Regions from separate parts of the Lacticaseibacillus huelsenbergensis genome, predicted to be linked through region 3. Evidence: predicted binding sites of a transcription regulator. Region 3 holds the regulator's gene; each other region holds the start of a gene.
The links. The regulator CtsR, encoded in region 3, represses protease genes until heat stress. The targets are predictions, from matches to a motif close to TTGGTCAAAAAAGGTCAAANA.
Positions count from the first base shown of each region.

Region 1: a site for CtsR is predicted at 1,973-1,993, ahead of LHUE1_RS13995 (ATP-dependent Clp protease ATP-binding subunit). Genes of this name have one in related genera too.
Region 2: a site for CtsR is predicted at 3,007-3,027, ahead of clpB (ATP-dependent chaperone ClpB). Genes of this name have one in related genera too.
Region 4: a site for CtsR is predicted at 3,286-3,306, ahead of clpP (ATP-dependent Clp endopeptidase proteolytic subunit ClpP). Genes of this name have one in related genera too.

Region 1 is NZ_CP120687.1:3,016,332-3,021,344, reverse strand. Features, by position in the region: gene LHUE1_RS13995 (ATP-dependent Clp protease ATP-binding subunit) at 1-1,924, opposite strand, end outside; gene LHUE1_RS13990 (hypothetical protein) at 2,144-2,335, shown strand; gene LHUE1_RS13985 (phosphocarrier protein HPr) at 2,478-2,744, shown strand; gene ptsP (phosphoenolpyruvate--protein phosphotransferase) at 2,744-4,468, shown strand; gene LHUE1_RS13975 (sugar porter family MFS transporter) at 4,731-5,013, shown strand, end outside.
Region 2 is NZ_CP120687.1:2,616,150-2,621,162, forward strand. Features, by position in the region: gene LHUE1_RS12080 (acyltransferase family protein) at 1-571, shown strand, start outside; gene rnz (ribonuclease Z) at 768-1,727, shown strand; gene LHUE1_RS12090 (SDR family NAD(P)-dependent oxidoreductase) at 1,838-2,623, shown strand; gene LHUE1_RS12095 (LapA family protein) at 2,637-2,963, shown strand; gene clpB (ATP-dependent chaperone ClpB) at 3,089-5,013, shown strand, end outside.
Region 3 is NZ_CP120687.1:701,637-706,649, reverse strand. Features, by position in the region: rRNA gene LHUE1_RS03170 (23S ribosomal RNA) at 1-114, shown strand, start outside; rRNA gene rrf (5S ribosomal RNA) at 312-428, shown strand; tRNA gene LHUE1_RS03160 (tRNA-Val) at 437-509, shown strand; tRNA gene LHUE1_RS03155 (tRNA-Lys) at 512-584, shown strand; tRNA gene LHUE1_RS03150 (tRNA-Leu) at 600-682, shown strand; tRNA gene LHUE1_RS03145 (tRNA-Gly) at 752-823, shown strand; tRNA gene LHUE1_RS03140 (tRNA-Leu) at 835-920, shown strand; tRNA gene LHUE1_RS03135 (tRNA-Arg) at 931-1,004, shown strand; tRNA gene LHUE1_RS03130 (tRNA-Gly) at 1,058-1,129, shown strand; tRNA gene LHUE1_RS03125 (tRNA-Pro) at 1,134-1,207, shown strand; gene LHUE1_RS03120 (CtsR family transcriptional regulator) at 1,333-1,800, shown strand; gene LHUE1_RS03115 (ATP-dependent Clp protease ATP-binding subunit) at 1,839-4,346, shown strand; gene LHUE1_RS03110 (acyl-CoA thioesterase) at 4,452-4,964, opposite strand.
Region 4 is NZ_CP120687.1:2,184,456-2,189,468, reverse strand. Features, by position in the region: gene gap (type I glyceraldehyde-3-phosphate dehydrogenase) at 1-522, opposite strand, end outside; gene LHUE1_RS10100 (sugar-binding transcriptional regulator) at 559-1,596, opposite strand; tRNA gene LHUE1_RS10095 (tRNA-Arg) at 2,155-2,226, opposite strand; gene clpP (ATP-dependent Clp endopeptidase proteolytic subunit ClpP) at 2,633-3,223, opposite strand; gene LHUE1_RS10085 (MarR family winged helix-turn-helix transcriptional regulator) at 3,341-3,796, opposite strand; gene whiA (DNA-binding protein WhiA) at 4,097-5,013, opposite strand, start outside.

The sequences.
Region 1 (5,013 bases), 780 kb from region 3:
TAGAAAGTGGCTTGAATTCAACAATATCATCGAACCGGTTGAGGAATTCCGGCTTGAAGTAATTGCCAAGCTGATCCAGAACGCTGTGCGTCTTGCCACTCAAGGTTGCACCAAAACCAACATTAGCTTCGGCATCGGTTGATCCGGCGTTTGACGTCATGATGATGATGGTATCCTTGAAGGAAACGGTACGACCTTGAGAATCTGTCAATCGGCCATCATCCAGAATCTGCAGGAACATGTTCATGACATCGGGATGGGCTTTTTCAATTTCATCTAACAAAATCAGACTATAAGGATTCCGCCGAACTTTTTCAGTTAACTGGCCGGCTTCCTCGTAGCCAACATAGCCTGGCGGTGACCCGATCAGTTTGGAGACGCTGAATTTCTCCATGTACTCCGACATGTCAAACCGAATCATGGCATCTTCCGAACCGAACAGTTCTTTGGCAAGCTGCTTGGCCAGCTCGGTTTTACCAACACCGGTAGGCCCAACGAAGAGGAAGGAACCGATTGGCCGGCCGGTCTTATTGAAGCCAATACGGTTACGGCGAATGGCCCGCGCAACCTTGTCAACCGCCTCGTTTTGACCGATGACGTGTTTTTCAAGATCGCTGGCAAGGTTCTTCAACTGTGCCTGTTCTTGTGCTTTCAGTTCACCGACAGGAATGTTGGTCTTTTCTTCGACAATCTTTTCCATGTCCTTTTCGGTGACGGTTGGCACTTCATTTTCAGGTAGATTTGATTGTTTCTTGGCCATGTCTTCTAATTTCGTGACTTGATCGCGATAGAAGGCGGCTTTTTCGTAATCTTCCTGTTTCAGTGCTGCCTGCTTTTGTTTCTCGGCATCCGCAATCTTGGCTTTGATTGTTTCAGGATCAACGGTTGCAATCGTCAGATTCTTGCGAGAACCGGCTTCATCCAACAGGTCAATGGCCTTGTCAGGCAAAAAGCGATCCTGAATGTAGCGGTTACTGAGTGTAGCTGCGGCTTCAATCGCGGCTTCCGTGTACTTAACGTGATGGAAGTCTTGATAACGCGGCTGCAAGCCTTTCAGAATTTTAATGGTTTCGTCAACGCTTGGTTCTTCAACCATGACGGGCTGGAGTCGCCGAGCAAGCGCGGAATCTTTTTCAATTTGCCGATACTCGTCGCTGGTGGTTGCACCAACCAGTTGCAATTCGCCACGAGCGAGGGCAGGTTTCAAAACGTTGCCTGCATCCATGCCGCCTTCAGCGTTGCCGGCACCGACAATTTCGTGAATTTCATCAATAAATAGGATAATGTTTTTATTTTGTTTGAGTTCATCGATCAATTGTTGCATCCGCTGCTCGAATTGACCACGAATACCCGTTCCTTGAACAAGGGAAACGACATCGAGACGAATGACGTGACGATCCTGTAGCTTTGCCGGTACGTCGCCATTGGCAATCTTCAAAGCCAAGCCTTCGACGACAGCGGTTTTACCGACACCGGCTTCACCGATCAGAACCGGATTATTCTTCGTCCGGCGATTCAGGATTTCGATCACCCGCGAGATTTCTTTGTCGCGGCCGATGACCGGATCAATTTGGCCTTTGCGTGCCTGTTCGGTCAGATCAACACCGAATTGACCCAGTAATCCCTTACCACCATTGCCATTGCGGCCGTTGTTACCATTGCCGCCGCGTCCTGCCTGAGTAGGCGGGATCTGCGCGTTAGGCTGTTGCGGCCGAGCCATTCCCTGATTCATCGCACGGAAGATATCATCTAAGCTCCCGAACCCAAACGGATCAGTAGCATTTGTTGGATTCATATTTCCTCCTGCTTGTTTCTTGAGTAATTGATAACAGTTTTGGCAGAGATTGATCTCCTGCCGCGTTCCGTTAACAACGGTTGAAAGATGAATAGTGGCTGGATTCTTATGACAGTTTTCACATAACATTTTGTCACAACCTTCCTGTCTAATTAGGTGCCACATATAGTCGAAAAAGGTTTGACCTTTCTTGACCTATGGCAATAGTATACACCCTTATGTTGAGAATGCAAGCACTCGACACACAAGAGTGCTAAAAAGTTCCAAATATTTCAGTGATATCAGGCATTAGCGCTTTTTCAATGCCTACTTTTATGCTAACCTTATGGAGTGAGGTGAGGCAAATAGATGACTCAGGATTATGTCGCTTTAATGGATGAGTTAAAGACTGGTCAGCGTGACAAGATCACGGTGACGCCCGAAACATTCATGGCGTTTCGGGCGGCATGGACAAATTATCCCGATCGTGAAGAAATTGTGGGGACGGCCAAACGCGATGGTGTCATCGAATACCATTACCGGTCAGTTGATTCCCGCTAAATAAGCGTCAAATCTCATGTGACGCTTGTGGCAAGCTACAAAAAATGGTAAGGTTTACATGAATTGTTTTAGGTGTTAGTGTGCCTATAAACTATTCGGAAAAACACTAGAAATCTAGTTAATATGAAGGAGCAGATCAGTCATGGAAAAACGTGAATTTAACATTATTGCAGAAACCGGGATCCACGCACGTCCGGCAACCTTGTTGGTACAAGCAGCCAGCAAGTTCAACTCAGACATCAACTTGGAATATAAAGGTAAGAGCGTTAACCTCAAGTCCATTATGGGTGTTATGAGTTTGGGTGTTGGCCAAGGCGCCGATGTTACCATTTCTGCTGAAGGTGCCGACGAAGCAGACGCAATTGCTGCTATTACCGATACTATGAAAAAAGAAGGCTTGGCTGAATAATGGCTGAACATTTGAAGGGAATCGCTGCTAGTGATGGGATCGCCACAGCGAAGGCCTATTTACTGGTTCAACCTGATTTATCATTTGACAAAAAAACGGTTGATGATCCTTCAAAGGAAATCAATCGGCTGAAGCAGGCACTTGATCAAAGTAATGATGAGTTAAAGGTTATCCGTGCAAAGGCCGCTGAATCGCTTGGCGAAGAAGAGGCTCAAGTTTTTGATGCCCATATGATGATTTTGGCTGATCCTGACTTTACCGGTCAGATCGAATCCAAGATCAAGGACGAAAAAGTAAATGCCGAACAAGCTGTGAAGGAAGTTTCCGAATTCTTCATTCAGACCTTTGAAGGCATGACTGATAATCCATATATGCAGGAACGTGCTGCCGATGTTCGCGATGTAACAAAGCGCATTATGGCGCATTTGTTGGGTCGTACATTGCCGAATCCGGCGTTGATTGATGAAGAAGTCATTATCGTGGCTCACGATTTGACCCCTTCTGACACGGCACAGCTCAACAAGAAGTATGTGAAGGCCTTCGTCACTGATATCGGTGGTCGGACGGCTCACAGCGCGATCATGGCGCGTTCATTGGAAATTCCTGCTGTTGTCGGAACCGATGACGTCACCAAGAAGGCCCAAAACGGTCAATTGATTTCCGTTGACGGTCTGACTGGTGAAGTGGTCATTGATCCTTCGACGGATGAGGTTGCCAAATTCAAGCAAGCTGCTGAAGCATTTGCCAAGCAAAAGGCTGAATGGGCGCAACTGAAGACGGCGAAATCCGTGACGGCTGATGGCAAGCATTTTGATGTTGCGGCTAACATCGGGACCCCTAAGGATCTTGATGGTGTGCTGGCAAATGGTGCTGAAGGTATCGGCCTGTATCGTACCGAATTCCTTTACATGGATTCTTCCGAATTGCCGACTGAAGACGATCAGTTCGAGGCCTACAAGAAGGTTCTTGAAACCATGAATCCAAAGCCGGTTGTTGTTCGGACAATGGATATTGGCGGGGATAAGCATTTGCCGTACCTGCCATTACCGCAAGAACAAAACCCATTCTTAGGTTATCGTGCGATCCGGATCAGTCTTGATCGTCAGGATATTTTCCGTACCCAATTGCGGGCTTTGTTGCGCGCATCTGCATTTGGTAATCTGCGGATCATGTTCCCGATGATCGCGACCATTTCCGAGTTCAAACAGGCTAAGCAGATCTTTACAGAAGAAAAAGACAAGTTGGTTAAGGATGGCGTTAAGGTATCCGACAACATTCAGCTTGGCATTATGATCGAAATTCCTGCTGCGGCAGTTCTGGCTGATCAGTTTGCTAAGTATGTCGACTTCTTCTCGATCGGGACTAACGATTTAATTCAGTACTCAATGGCGGCTGATCGTGGGAACGAACATGTTTCTTACCTGTATCAACCATACAACCCATCGATCCTCCGGCTGGTCAAGCATGTGATTGACTCAGCCCACAAGGAAGGCAAATGGGCTGGCATGTGTGGTGAAGCTGCTGGTGATCCGATCATGGTTCCGTTGCTGCTTGGTATGGGACTTGACGAATATTCCATGTCTGCAACTTCTGTTCTTAAGGTGCGCAGCTTGATGAAGCGGCTCTCCACCGAGGACATGGCTAAGATGGCCGATGTTGCTCTAAATGAAAATATTTCGAATGACGAAAATGCGGACTTGGTTAAAAAGACAACCGGTCAGTAATGACGTCATGATTTGAAGAAGGCTGTCATCCCAAACAGGGTGGCGGTCTTTTTTAATTGCTTTAAAGCTTTGGCGAGAGCTTTGTCATTTCTTTTAAGTGGCTTGGTAAGTAGACGGCAATGCCTGGGCAGATCGTATTTACCTGGTGCACATGCAGCATTTTCAGAAAAGTGGTATGGTTATTATGTAAACTAAAAAGGTCGAGCCGCGATGCAGATCTGTGATAGTAAGTATGGTGGTTCACCGAATGAGGGGGAATTGCATGTATTTACAACATCAAACAAAAACAGGCTTGCAGCGCAGGACTGGTGCTTTTTCCACTGCGCGTGTTCGGTTACGACTAGTGGCGCTCATTTCGACAATGGGCGGGCTTCTTTTTGGCTATGATACCGGCGTCATCAATGGCGCTTTGCCGTTTATTTCCAGTGAACTTAAATTAGCACCGGGTTTACAAGGATGGGTCACCAGTAGTTTAACGTTAGGCGCGGCATTTGGTGCTGTGTTGGTCGGCCGAGTTAGTGACCGATACGGGCGAAAACGTTTGA
Region 2 (5,013 bases), 1.2 Mb from region 3:
TGCTTCGCAAGCCAAGGCCCATCCGGTTAACCAAGAGTATGAACAATATGGCTTAACCCAAATCGAATTGCAACGGGCCCAGGATCTGGGATTAACCGCGATTGGCGACTCAGTCATGCTTGACGGACAAGAGGGCCTACAGAAGATTTTCCCTAAAGCAGTGATTGATGCGGCTGTATCTCGGCAAATGATCAATAGTATTGATCTGGTTCGCAGTTATGCGGAAAAAGGCGTGTTAGCGAACGTTGTGTTAATCGGTTTAGGCACCAACGGCCCATTTTCCGACGAACAGCTTGCTCAGATGATGCAGGCGATTGGTCCGGATCGGCAAGTCTTCTGGATTAATGTGCGGGTGCCAACGCGGGCATGGCAAAATGATGTCAATGGCAGGTTGGACGCTGCGCAAAAGCAATATAAGAATCTGACGGTGATTGACTGGTTCCGTAAATCTGATGGACATCCTGATTGGTTCTACAAGGATATGGTGCACATGAATCCAACAGGTAACCCGCAGTATGCGGCGTTTATTGCCAAGACCATTTTGGATAAAACCAAACAGTCAGCTGATTAACATTTTATTGAAGCTGGCGTCAACTAAACTGAGTTCCGGTAAGAGGTTGGAAAGCCAATCGTTCTTATCGGAACTTTCTTTTGCCTGTGCGCCGCTTTGCCAAAGCTAAGCAGCGTTATCCGCGATCAAACAAGGATAATTCTGCAGGACTTGTGGTAGACTACAAAGTGAAGTTTGACAGAATAGGAAGTATGGTATGGAAATTCAATTTTTGGGTACAGGCGCCGGTTCGCCTTCCAAAGTTCGCAATGTCAGCAGTCTGGCTTTAAAGCTGCTTGACGAACGCAATGAGGTTTGGCTATTTGATGTTGGCGAAGGCACCCAGCATCAGATTCTGCAGACCACGATTAAACCGCGAAAGATTGCCAAGGTGTTCATCACCCATTTGCATGGCGACCACATTTTCGGGTTACCGGGGTTTTTGGCGAGTCGCGCTAACCAAGGCGGCACTGATCCGCTCACGATTTACGGGCCGCCTGGCATTGAGGATTTTGTTAGAACCAGTCTGAAGGTTTCCCAGAGTCATTTGAGTTATGCCTTAAAGTTTGTGTTGCTGCGGCATCCGGGAACGGTTTTTGAAGATCAGACCTTTAAAGTCAGTTTCGACCGACTTGACCATCGCATCACCAGTTTTGGGTTTCGGGTTGAGGAAAAGCCACATCCGGGTGAGTTGCTGATTGATAAGGTCCGGGCCTCTAAAATTCCGTCTGGACCGGTTTATGCCGAGTTAAAGGCAGGTAAACAGGTGACGTTGCCCGATGGCCGGACGTTTGACGGTAATGATTTTATCGGGCCAGCACAACCGGGCCGGATTGTGACTATTTTTGGCGACACCAGAAAATGCAGTCGCGCGTTGCCACTAGCAGCTGGTGCAGATGTTCTGGTTCACGAGAGTACTTTTGGCCCGGACGAAAGCCAGTTAGCCAAACAGTACTATCATTCAACCAATATTCAGGCTGCCGAGTTAGCCAAGCGCGCCGGTGTCGGCAAGTTGTTGCTGAATCACATTTCTGCGCGGTATCTTGGCCCCGGCGTTGCGATGTTAGAAAAAAGTGCCCAGCGTATTTTTCCCAATACCCACGTGGTGAAGGATTTTGAAGAAGTTAATATTCCGTTTGCCAGTCCCCAGTTGACGTCGGCGGGATCCGTTCAATAACCGGTTTTGTCAGCAAGCGACAATGGTGATTGGCTGAAAAGCAGTGCAAGCTTGAAGTGACAGTGGCTTAAGCGTGATTGGAACAGCAAAGCGTACAAGGAGGGAGCAGCATCGTGAAACAACACCTAACAGTAGTTATTTCTGGCGGATCAGCCGGATTGGGTAAAGCAATTGGGTTGGAAGCCGCCAAAAAAGGGGCAACGGTGGTTTTCCTAGCCCGTAGACGTGACAAGTTGCGTCAGGCTCAAGCAGAGGCAAGTTCACTTTCTGGTCGGCCAGCGTTTGCTTTTCCGGTTGATGTGGCTGATCCTGTCGCTATTGAAGCCGTCGTTGAGCGCATTCATGCCACCGTCGGATCTGTCGATGTGTTAGTCAACGCAGCCGGTTTTGGTCATTTTGAGAATGCATTTGACACGGATATGCACTTGGTTGAACGCATGTTTCGCGTGAATGTTTTGGGAACCATGTACTTAACCAAGCTGCTGGGACGCGACATGGCGATTCGTGGTCAGGGACACATCATCAATGTCTCATCGATGGCTGGTAAAATTGCCACACCCAAGTCAGCTATTTATTCGGCGACAAAGTTTGCAGTGGTGGGTTATAGTAACGGACTGCGACTGGAATTGAAGCCATTTGGGGTCAATGTGACAACCGTTAACCCGGGACCGATTGCAACCGACTTCTTCAAATCGGCCGGCGCATTGGACTACTTGGCCAGCGTTTCTTGGCTGGTATTGGATCCCGATAAACTGGCGCGGCGAATTGTTGCAACATTTAACCATCCGGTACGGGAAATCAATACACCTCGGTTGATGAATCTGGGTGCTGACCTGTATACTTTATTTCCACATATCGGCGATTGGTTAGCAGGCGGTTTGCTGAACAAAAAATAAAGGGGTGGCTTGAATGAAGGGTCAACAGCGATTTATTATCGGATTGGTACTTGCATTAATTTTAATTATTTTTGCGTTGCTAAATGGTCAAGGCGTTTCGGTTAACTTTTTTGGGATTCAGTTGGAGTGGCCATTGATCGTGATCATTGCGGTTTCTGTGTTAATCGGCGCGGTGGTCACTTGGCTCATTTCAACCAGTGCCGTTGCCAATGCCAAAAAACAGATTCGTGAATTGCAGCAGCGCATCACTGAATTGACGAAGGCAAACAAAGCCGAAAAGCCAGCACCTAAACCGGTTCAGGCACCTAAGGAAGAGCCAGTTGATTCAACGAAAAAATAACGACAAAACGCGGATGATGCGATTCGCGTTTTTTATTCGATAATGTTTGACCTTTACTGACCAATATCGTAAAGTGGATTTGAAAACAATAAACAGTTAATGAACGGTTATGGAGGGATACGTGGATGAATCCAGATAATTTTACCCAAGCAGTTGCCGAGGCTTTAGGCGCTGCGCAGCAAATTGCCCAAGTGCGGCATCATCAAGAAATTGACATTCCGCATGTCATGAAAAGTCTAGTCCAACCTAATCAGTTGGCTGAGCAGATTTATCGTGAAGCCGGCGTGAATGTTCAAGGACTGAATGCAGCCATTGATGCGGCCCTTGAAGCTGAGCCAGTCGTGGAAGGCGCCAGTACTTATGGCCAGAGTATGTCCCAAAACCTGGCCCAATTACTGACAGACGCCAACACCGTTAAAGATGAGTTCGGTGACACTTACATTTCAACCGAGGCACTGTTACTTGCGCTTTATCAGCAACGCTATAACACGATTACCCAGTACTTACTCAACGATGCTAAAGTCGATGCCAAAAAGTTGCGTCAGGTGATCGATAAGATCCGTGGCGGGGAAAAAGTGACTAGCAAGAATGCCGAAGCCAACTACAAGAGTCTGGAGAAATACGGTACTGACCTCGTCAAAGAGGCTCGTAGCGGAAAAATGGACCCGATCATCGGTAGGGATGAGGAAATCCGCGATGTGATCCGAATCCTGAGTCGTAAAACCAAGAACAATCCGGTTTTGATTGGCGAACCGGGGGTCGGGAAAACCGCGATCGTTGAGGGCTTGGCCCAACGGATTGTTAAAAACGATGTGCCGGACAATTTAAAAAATAAAACGATTATTTCCTTGGATATGGGCAGTCTGGTAGCAGGTGCCAAATACCGTGGGGAATTCGAAGAACGGTTAAAGTCGGTTTTGAAAGAAGTCAAAAAAAGTGAAGGTCAAATCATTCTTTTTATTGACGAAATTCATAACATTGTCGGTGCCGGTCGCGCTGAGGGTTCCATGGATGCTGGCAACTTGCTTAAGCCGATGCTGGCGCGTGGTGAGTTGCATCTGATCGGGGCTACAACGCTTGATGAGTATCGCGAAAACATTGAAAAAGACAAAGCCTTGGAGCGGCGTTTTCAGCGGGTTCTGGTACAGGAACCAAGCGTCGAAGACACGATCAGCATTCTGCGCGGCTTGAAGGAACGATTTGAAATTTTCCACAAGGTACGAATTCATGACTCGGCGCTCGTGGCAGCCGCAACCTTGTCGAACCGGTATATCACGGATCGGTTCTTACCGGATAAGGCGATCGATTTAGTCGACGAAGCGTGCGCAACGATCAATGTCGAAATGAACTCCCGCCCAACCGAACTGGACGTTGCTGAACGCAAACAGATGCAATTGGAAATCGAACAGCAGGCGTTGAAGAATGAAAGTGATCCGGCAAGTAAGAAGCGCCTAGAGAACGCTGATGCCGAACTGGCTAACTTGAAGGAAAAAACCAATAAGTTAAAGGCGCAGTGGGAAGCAGAAAAGAAAGATATCCGGCAGCTCAACGAGAAAAAGTCGGCGATTGACAAGGCTAAGCATGAACTAGAAGATGCCCAAAGCCGTTATGATCTAGAAACCGCGGCCCGCCTACAACACGGCACGATCCCCCAACTTGAAAAAGAGTTGCAAGCTATGGAAAACAACGATCGGCCCCAGTCCTGGTTAGTGCAGGAAAGTGTGACTGAAAATGAAATTGCGGCAGTGATTTCAAGGGAAACCGGCATTCCAATTGCTAAACTGGTTGAAGGTGATCGCCAAAAGTTGCTGCATCTGGCAGATAATTTACACAAACGCGTTATTGGCCAGAATGAAGCAGTCACCGCAGTTTCCGATGCGGTTTTGCGTTCGCGTGCCGGGTTACAAGACCCAAGCCGTCCGCTGGGCAGTTTCCTTTTCCTGGGGCCCACAGGTGTCGGGAAGACCGAACTTGCCAAAGCGTTGGCTGAGGATTTATTTGATTCGGAAAAGCACATGGTCCGCATTGATATGTCAGAGTATATGGAAAA
Region 3 (5,013 bases):
CCCATTCCTATATGGAAGTAAGACCCCTGAGAGATGATCAGGTAGATAGGCTGGAAGTGGAAGTGCAGCGATGCATGGAGCGGACCAGTACTAATCGGTCGAGGACTTAACCAAGTAGAGCGTGAGCAGGAGCGCTTAGAAACCGGAGCATAAGCGGGCCTGAGTTCGTTGGCCGGGTTTTGGCCAATGGACTCAGGGTCCTTATGTGGAGGTTTCTGCGACTGCGAACGCGTTTCGATGAAATACACTGGTTCCCGACAACACAAAAACAACAATGATAGCCAGTTTTGAGAGCGCAAAGTTCTCATAAGTGTGGTGGCGATAGCAAGAAGGATACACCTGTTCCCATGCCGAACACAGAAGTTAAGCTTCTTCACGCCGAGAGTAGTTGGTGGGAAACTGCCTGCGAGGGTAGGAAGCTGCCACGCTTACATATGGAGGATTAGCTCAGTTGGGAGAGCGTCTGCCTTACAAGCAGAGGGTCACAGGTTCGAGCCCTGTATCCTCCATTGAGCCGTTAGCTCAGTTGGTAGAGCAACTGACTTTTAATCAGTGGGTCGACAGTTCGAGCCTGTCACGGCTCATTTAACCCACCTTTTGCGGGTGTGGCGGAACTGGCAGACGCGCTAGATTTAGGTTCTAGTGGTTTTTGACCGTGGGGGTTCGAGTCCCTTCACCCGCATCGTATCTTGAACGGAATGCTCGGGTCTTTGAAGGCCGCTCCTCGGTCATAATTGAATAGGTTTGATATGCGGAAGTAGTTCAGTGGTAGAACATCACCTTGCCATGGTGGGGGTCGCGGGTTCGAATCCCGTCTTCCGCTTTTCACTTTATGCCGGGGTGGCGGAATTGGCAGACGCACAGGACTTAAAATCCTGCGGTCAGTGATGACCGTACCGGTTCGATCCCGGTCCTCGGCATTTTGTTGAAGCACCCATAGCGCAACTGGATAGAGTGTCTGACTACGAATCAGAAGGTTGTAGGTTCGACTCCTACTGGGTGCATCGTCGATCGCCTATGAAGCTAAGCTGGCGCCGATCAATTTAATATGCGGTATGCGGAAGTAGTTCAGTGGTAGAACATCACCTTGCCATGGTGGGGGTCGCGGGTTCGAATCCCGTCTTCCGCTTTACCGGGAAGTAGCTCAGCTTGGTAGAGCACTACGTTCGGGACGTAGGGGTCGCAAGTTCGAATCTTGTCTTCCCGATTCTTGGATCACGAAAAATCGTGGTCCTTTTTTCGTTTTCAAATGCAGAAATTTGTATAAACTGACCAATGCCAGTATAATGTGTAATAGTCAAGATTGGTCAAAGTCAAAAAGGATTGAACGACATGCAGCGTGAGAATATTTCGGACATTATTGAGGCTTATCTAAAAACGATACTGGCACAGGAGGCCGCCGTTGAAATACGGCGAGCCGAGATTGCGCGTCGTTTTAATTGCGTTCCTTCGCAAATCAATTATGTCATTAAGACCCGGTTTACACCGGCTCGCGGCTACATTGTTGAGAGTAAACGTGGTGGCGGGGGCTACATTCGCATCGTGAAGGTCAAATTGACAGATGATCAGGATTTCATTCAAATCATGCGGCAGCACATTCCCAAGCGCTTGCGGTTACGCGATGCACGTGATTTGATTCAGGAACTGTTTGACAATGGCCTTATTTCCCAGCAATCAGGTAATTTGTTGTTGGCGGTCATGAATCATGAGACTTTGGGCATTCTTGATCAAGGGACAGAAGAGCATTTACGGTCGCGCATGTTCCTTGCATTTTTGGATCGTTTGCGGTATGAAAGATAGAACAGTTTATAATTAGTTTTCTAAAAAGGAGCGTGCTTATGGACAACTTATTTACCCCTAGTGCTAAAAATGTTTTGCTTTTAGCCCAGGAACAAGCGAAGTATTTCCATCATCATGCTGTAGGCACTGAACATTTGCTTATGGCGTTGGTTATGGAAAAAGATGGAATCGCTGGTAAGACGCTGCGTCAGTTAGGGGTCACAGAGAATGATGTCCATGACGAGATCGAGCGCTTCACAGGGTATGGAACTGTTGATGCCGCCGGTCAAGCTAGCGATAGTTATTTGCCTTATTCACCAAAGGGTAAGGAAATTCTGGCGTTTGCCGGCGACGAAGCAAAGCGCTTAGGTGCTTTGAAGATCGGCACCGAGCATATTCTGCTGGGGTTGCTTCGTGAAGACGATATTCTAGCCGCGCGGATTCTCCAGAATCTGGGCCTCAGTCTTTCGAAGACACGACAAATGGTGTTTAAGAAAATGGGCATTGCGGACACCGCTGCCAAACGCCGGCCAATGGCGCGTGGCGGTGCGCGCCAAGATAGTCAAGGGACCCCGACACTTGATGGCCTTGCGCGCGATTTAACCCAAATGGCGCGGGAAAACCGGATGGATCCGGTGGTCGGCCGCGAAAAGGAAGTTCGGCGTCTGATTCAGATTCTGGCTCGGCGCACCAAGAACAACCCAGTGTTGATTGGTGAGCCAGGTGTCGGGAAAACCGCGATTGCGGAAGGCTTTGCCGAAAAGATTGTCGCTGGCAAAGTCCCGGATGACATGCTGAATAAGCGACTGATGATGCTGGATATGGGCTCACTGGTTGCTGGCACGAAGTATCGTGGTGAATTTGAAGATCGCCTGAAGAAAATCATTGATGAGATTTATAAAGATGGCAATGTCATTTTGTTCATTGATGAATTGCATACGCTAATCGGTGCGGGGGGTGCTGAAGGTGCCATTGACGCTTCCAACATTCTCAAGCCGGCCTTAGCTCGTGGCGAGTTGCAGTTGATCGGGGCAACAACCTTAGACGAATATCAAAAGTATATTGAAAAAGATGCTGCTTTGGAACGGCGGTTTGCGACCATCCAAGTCGATGAACCAACGGAAGAAGAAGCAGAACAGATTTTGAAAGGGCTGCGTCCACGGTATGAGGCGCATCATGGCGTCACGATTACTGATGAAGCTTTGCATGAAGCAGTTGTTTTGTCCTCACGTTACATTACAACGCGCTTCCTGCCTGACAAGGCGATCGACTTAGTTGACGAAAGTGCTGCCAAGGTACGATTAGATAAAGCTAATGTCGAGACCAAATCCGACAAGCTTCAGGACGAGCTGGCCAAGTTAGTCGCGGACAAAGAAGACGCGATTGATCATCAAGACTTCGAAACAGCGGCTACCATTCGCACCAAAGAGGCGGACGTTAAGGCCAAACTTGCCGATACGCCGGAACCCGTGAACGAAAGTGGCGTTCGAACCGATATCAAAGTGACAGGCGCCGATGTAGCAGAAGTTGTGTCACAATGGACCGGTGTGCCGGTTACCCAGTTGCAAAAGAAGGAATCCGAACGTTTGGTCAACCTGGAGAAGATTCTCCATCAACGGGTTGTTGGTCAGGATGAAGCTGTTTCCGCAGTTGCACGGGCCATCCGCCGGGCACGTTCTGGATTGAAAGATCCTACCCGCCCAATTGGTTCCTTCATGTTCCTTGGGCCAACCGGTGTCGGGAAAACCGAGCTGGCGAAGGCCCTAGCTGAAGCGATGTTTGGATCAGAGGATGCCATGATTCGGGTTGATATGTCCGAATACATGGAGAAATTCAGCACCAGTCGTCTGATTGGCGCGGCACCAGGTTATGTCGGTTACGATGAAGGCGGCCAGTTGACGGAAAAGGTTCGCAACAAGCCATATTCCGTTGTGCTGCTGGATGAAGTCGAAAAGGCGCATCCGGATGTCTTCAACATTTTGCTCCAAGTCTTAGATGATGGTTACTTGACCGATGCAAAGGGTCGTCGGGTTGATTTCCGTAATACGATTTTGATCATGACCAGTAACATCGGGGCAACTGCCATTCGCGACGATAAAACGGTTGGGTTTGGCGCCAAAGATCCAACCGCAGACTTCAAAGCCATGAAGAGTCGGATGTTAGATGAATTGAAGAAGAGTTTCCGTCCTGAATTCCTGAACCGAATTGATGAAACGGTTGTCTTCCACAGCCTGAACAAGGAAGAACTGCATGAGATCGTCAAGATCATGACCAAGACCGTGCTCAGTCGCATTAAGGATCAGGGAATCGATGTCAAAATTACGCCAGCAGGCATTGATGCCATCGCGGCTGCCGGATTCGATCCTGAATACGGTGCACGTCCGATTCGTCGGGCTTTGCAGACCGATGTTGAAGATCAACTGAGCGAGCTTTTGTTGACAGGCCAAGCTAAGACCGGTGATTTGATCCAAATCGGTGCCAAAAAAGGCAAGTTGACTTTTACCGTAAAGGAAAACAAAGGTAAGCATAAAGAAAACGGTGCTTCGAAGGAACCGGTTAAGGCGTAAGCGATAGGTCATTGACCTTTCGTAACACTGAAACTGGCCAACAATTAAGTAAAAAAGCAAGAGGCTCCAAGATCCTGAATACTAACGGGATCTTGGAGCCTCTTTTTAATTTTTCTGGGTTAGCGATTGTGGGTCGTCTTCCGCTGTCTCTAGCTGGCTGATGAACGCACGATTACGATCACGGCGCGCTTTGCGAGCGGTACGACGCTCAGGGTAGCCACTGAATAAGAGTCGTTCTTCTGCAGTTACCGGAGTGAAACTCGGCAGCGGTGTTGTTTGACCATCAACGACCACATAGGTGCTAAAAGCTGTGGTTGCCAAATAAGTCTTTCCGGTCGTTAACGTTTCTCCCATGACTCGACAGAAAACCTCAATTGATCTGGTACCGACTCCGGAGACGAATGCTGTCAGTGTGACGCTATCATTGGCAGCAATTGGATGGCGAAAATCTACCGAGTCAGTCGAAGCCGTAACCACAATTCGCTGACTGTATTTAACCGCCGCAATTGCGGAAACATCATCAATATAACTTAACAACTTACCGCCGAACAAGGTGTTATGAGCATTGGTGTCGCCAGGCAACACCAAGCGGGTCTGAATCACTTGGCGATCAGTCAAAATGCACCCCCTTTAGCGAAATGAGCTTACTTGGATAACCGCGAACCAG
Region 4 (5,013 bases), 1.5 Mb from region 3:
TTCAATGCCGAATTCCTTGTTCAGGAAGTAAGCCATTGGTGCCAAGCAGTTGGTCGTGCAAGAACCAGCAGAAACAATCTTGTCGTCTGCATTCAAAGTGTCATCATTAACGTTGTAAACGATGGTCTTCATCTTGCCAGCTGGGGCAGAAATCAGAACACGCTTTGCACCTGCATCCAAATGAGCTTGTGACTTTTCAGCAGAGGTATAGAAGCCTGTGCATTCAAGAACATAGTCAACGCCATCGTTCTTAACCCAAGGAATGTTCTGGGCTTGCGGTTCTGCGTAGACGCGGTATTCTTTACCGTCAACGACAATACCGTTATCGGTTGCACTAACTTCACCAGGGAAAGTACCGTGAGTTGAATCATACTTAAGCAAGTGAGCCAGCATGGTTGGGCTGGTCAGATCGTTGATCGCAACAACCTGGATGTCATTGCTCTTTGCACCCAATTCGTAAATACGACGGAATGCCAAACGACCGATACGGCCAAAACCATTAATACCAATCTTAACAGTCATGCTAAAATTTCCTCCTTTAGGAAATAAGGTTTTATTCTAACGGGTTGCCCCAGTTAAAATCGAGTTTGTTGCACCGATGTCAGTTAACAGCCACGTTCGACTCGGTGCGTGTTGCATGTACGCCGCAATTGCTTTGGCTTTACTTTTACCCGCCGCAACTGCGAAGACATACGGTATATGATCAAGATCCGCAAGCTGTAATCCGATTTGCGGTATCTTGTAAACGACCTTGCCCTTGGCATCGTAGAAAACACCGAATGCCTCGGCAACGGCATGCTTGGCTTTCAACATGCTGATCGTATCAGGCGACATGCCACGGCGCTTAGCCATGACCAGCGCATCGCCCACACTATGAATTACGACCTGAGCTTTATCGATAAGGTTTAACACATCTCTTACCGATGGCTCTTTGATTAAGGATTCATAGGACTCCGAGCTTAGATTCTCAGGAACATATAAAGCCCGGTACTTGCTATCGGTTGCTTCTGCCATTGCAGCCGCAATCGAGTTGGCCTGAATGGTCACGGCTTCACCGAGACCACCCCGTGCAGGGACAAACGACAGTTCACGGCCCGCAGATAGCTGAAAAGTTAACTGCGTGGCTAAATGTGCCATCGTTGTGCCACCCATAACGGCAACCGTTAAATGCCCGGGTGGTAACAGTAACTGTAAGGTTGAATTTAACGTTTTGCCAAGTTCATCAAGAACCCGGCTACTCTGATCCGCATCCCCGGAAACAACCAGACAATGGTCAATGCCAAGATGCGTTGCCAGCCGCTTTTCGTCATCTTTGATTCCCAGCAACTGATTCATCAAATGATCAAGACCGTGAAAAGTTTCTAGCCCTTTTGCTGTCAACACCATGCCAGATTTCGAACTTTCTAAAAGTCCCTGTCCGCGCAAAAAATCTGTTTCTGTACGTAACGCGCGTTCTGAAATCTTCATCTGTTCGGCTAACGTTCGCCGACCAACCGGTGCCATCCAGTTAATAAATTGAAGGACCTGATAGCGTTTAGTGACGACGCCCATCAGATCAGGCGCGATCGCTTTGAGCCACGCAAGTTCAGTATGCATAAGGCACGTCCTTCTTTAATGGGTCATTTCACGTCCCTCCGAGTCGTTTGCCGACCCAGCAAGCTGAAAAAAATTAGGAACCCAACGTTTGCTGTTTTCCCTTACCAACAAAACCAATTGTAGCAGGGGTTCCGCTTTATCGCAAGTCTGTTGCCTAAATCGTCTCAAAGTAATCACAAAACCGGCTAAGTTTGAACATCTACTTCAAGAATGATTCAAACGTTCGGCATTTACCAGTTTCGGCAACCTCGCTGCGGCTTTTTGATATCAGGGGTTTCGGCTTGCTTCTAATGAAATTTTCATGCACTGTATTTCGGTCTATTTCAACAGCCTACACACAGCCAGTCATGGGTTCTTTCATCACTGCTTGTTCTGTTTTGAGCATTTTTCAAGCGAAACTGCTATTTGGTGAGGGAGCGATTTCATTTGGCGTTTTCTTAGCTTAAAAAGGGCTATGCTGATCAGCGACATTTGCGTCCTACAAACACATTATGGCAAACAAAAAGCCCGCCATAGCGGACTTTTCTATTTTCGGTATTTTCCATATGACTGGAATTCTGCGCAGCCCGGGAGTCGAACCCGGATTTCGAGAACCGGAATCTCACGTGCGATCCATTACACTAACCGCGCAAGTACCTAATTATATTACTCAATCAGGGGGCAATTTGCAAGTCTTTTTATGTAGAGCGTGAGCAGGAGCGCTTAGAAATCGGAGTGTAAGTGGCCTCAAGCCTAAATGGCTGGTCTTTGGCCATTTAGGCTTGAGGTCCTTACACGTAGATTTCTGCGACTGTGAGCGCGTTTTTGCGTCGGAGAACTTCAGTCACGGTCTGCACCATTGCGACCAAGGTCCTTACACGCAGGTTTCTGGCCCAGTGAGCGCGTTTCGGAACCGGATTGCCCCCAAACCTTATTTTTTCACTGCCTATACTGATTCATTCTCGGCGGTTATCCTCAAATTCCTTCTACCCGTCCTTCCACTCCCACGAAAAAAACACACCGCTAACCAAAGCGGTGTGCCAATTCGTTTAAACCTTTATTTTTGATTATTCTTATTAACCAGAATATCATCAATCAAGCCGTAATCCTTGGCTTCCTGAGCGCTCATATAGTGATCACGTTCAGTATCCTTCTTGATTTGCTCAACTGTCTGACCTGTTGCATCGGCCAGGATCTGGTTCATCTTTTTACGTGTCTTCAAAATTTCTTCGGCCGCAATTTCGATTTCGGTTTGCTGACCTTGGGCACCACCTGAAGGCTGATGGATTAAAATGGTCGAATTCGGCAAAGCAAAGCGTTTGCCTTTCGTGCCACCGGCTAACAGGACAGATGCCATGGATGCAGCCATCCCAATAGCAATGGTCTGAACATCGGACTTGATGAAGTTCATGGTATCAAGCATCGCCAAGCCGCTGGTGATCACACCACCGGGACTGTTGATGTAAAGGTAAATGTCCTTTTCAGAATCCTGTGCATCAAGAAAAAGTAACTGGGCGATGACCGAGTTTGCCATTTGATCGTTTACTTCACCGGACAACATGATGATCCGGTCTTTTAATAGACGTGAGTAAATGTCGTAAGCACGTTCGCCACGACTGGTTTGTTCAACGACGGTAGGTACTAGCATGTCCTAACCTCCTGAAAATCGTTTTTTAGCACTCTTTAAAGTACAGTGCTAAGTATACTGCTAAAGTCAAATAAGGTCAAAGATTTTAATCACAATCTTTGACCTTATAAAAATCGTTCAGACTTGTGGGTAGGCGTCGTCAGCGATAGCACTCAGATGCTCATCGACACGCGTTACCTCAGTCTTGATACGATCATATTCAGTTTGCGGCAAATTCATCAATTCCATGCAGGAGCCAACATGTTCAAAAATCTCGTCGCGAGCGTCCAAAGCCTTTTGCGTCAAGCTAACATCAACGCGACGTTCATCTTCGGTTGATCGTTTGCGGCTGATCCAGCCATCTTTTTCCAGACGCTTCATTAATGGTGTCAAAGTACCGCTGTCCAACTCAAGTGTTTGGCCCACCTGCTTAACCGACATCGTGCCGTGTTCATACAGCGACAGCAACGTAATGTACTGCGGATAAGTCAACTTAAATGGCGCCAATGCCTGAGCATAGAAATGATTATATTGTTTCTGTGCCTTGTAAATTGCAAAACAAAGTTGTTCATTTAATGTGATCGGTTTGACCATAGTGCTTCCTCCTAAAACCTAAGCAACAATTGTATCCCGCTGAACGTGACAATTACCACTTCATCTGGTAATAACATCACTGCAAATCCGAATGTAAACTGACTCATGTTTCTTGTCGTGGCACTCGTCAACCAGCGCACTGCCGGACAGTTTTTAGCGTCCTAAAAGTGGCAGCCGGGTCGTTCAAACGCCTACATCAAATAACTTGATGTCGGTTACATTGTACACGATTATCTTGAGGAAACAAAGGCATTATCTTATAAATATGACTTTTTGCTTATCTTGCAATTATCATAGCTGCTAGGCATCTTCCGGTTGCTGGTAACCCTCAGCAATCTGATTGAGTTTGCGCAACCGATGATTGACGCCTGACTTCGAAATTGTCCCACCCGGAACCATGGCACCCAACTCCTGCAACGAGACATCCGGATGGGCTAAGCGCAAAACGGCAATTTCGCGCAGTTTGGTTGGCAGATTATCCAACCCCACATGATCTTTAAGATAGTTGATATTCTCAATTTGTTTCTGGGCCGCATCAATGGTTTTGTTCATATTCGCCGTTTCGCAATTAACGAGGCGGTTCACCGAGTTACGCATATCGCGCACAATCCGGACATCTTCGAACTTAAGCATCGCATTCGTTGCCCCGATCACCTGCAGGAAATCCGCGATTTTTTCGGCTTCTTTTAAATAAACAATATAGCCGCTTCGGCGTTCGACGGTACGCGCATTCAGGTTGAAATGATTCATCATTTTCAAAATGCCGGCATTGTGATCGGCATATAATGAATAAATTTCCAGGTGATAGCGCGATGTTTCCGGATTATTCACCGATCCGCCGGCTAAAAAAGCGCCGCGCAAGTACGAACGCATCCGTTGTGGTTCTTCCAAAACCGTTGCTGGGACCGTCGTCGAAATCGCCATCGTTGTCGGATCCAAAATTGACAAATCCGACAGAATATCATTGACACCTTCCGTCAGGCGGACAATGTACTGATAATTTTTCTTGAGTTTCATTTTGCGATGAACGACCAAGTTGGCTTCATGCCGGTAAACCTGGCGAATCAAACTATAAATTCGCCGGGCAATGGCCGGGTTTTCAGTCTGAATGTTTAACACAAACCGATGGGCCATTAACGTCAGGCTGCCGTTCATCCGGATCAATGCCGACAGCTCTGCCTTCGCATGTTCAGGATGAACCTCGAGTTGGGTCAGTT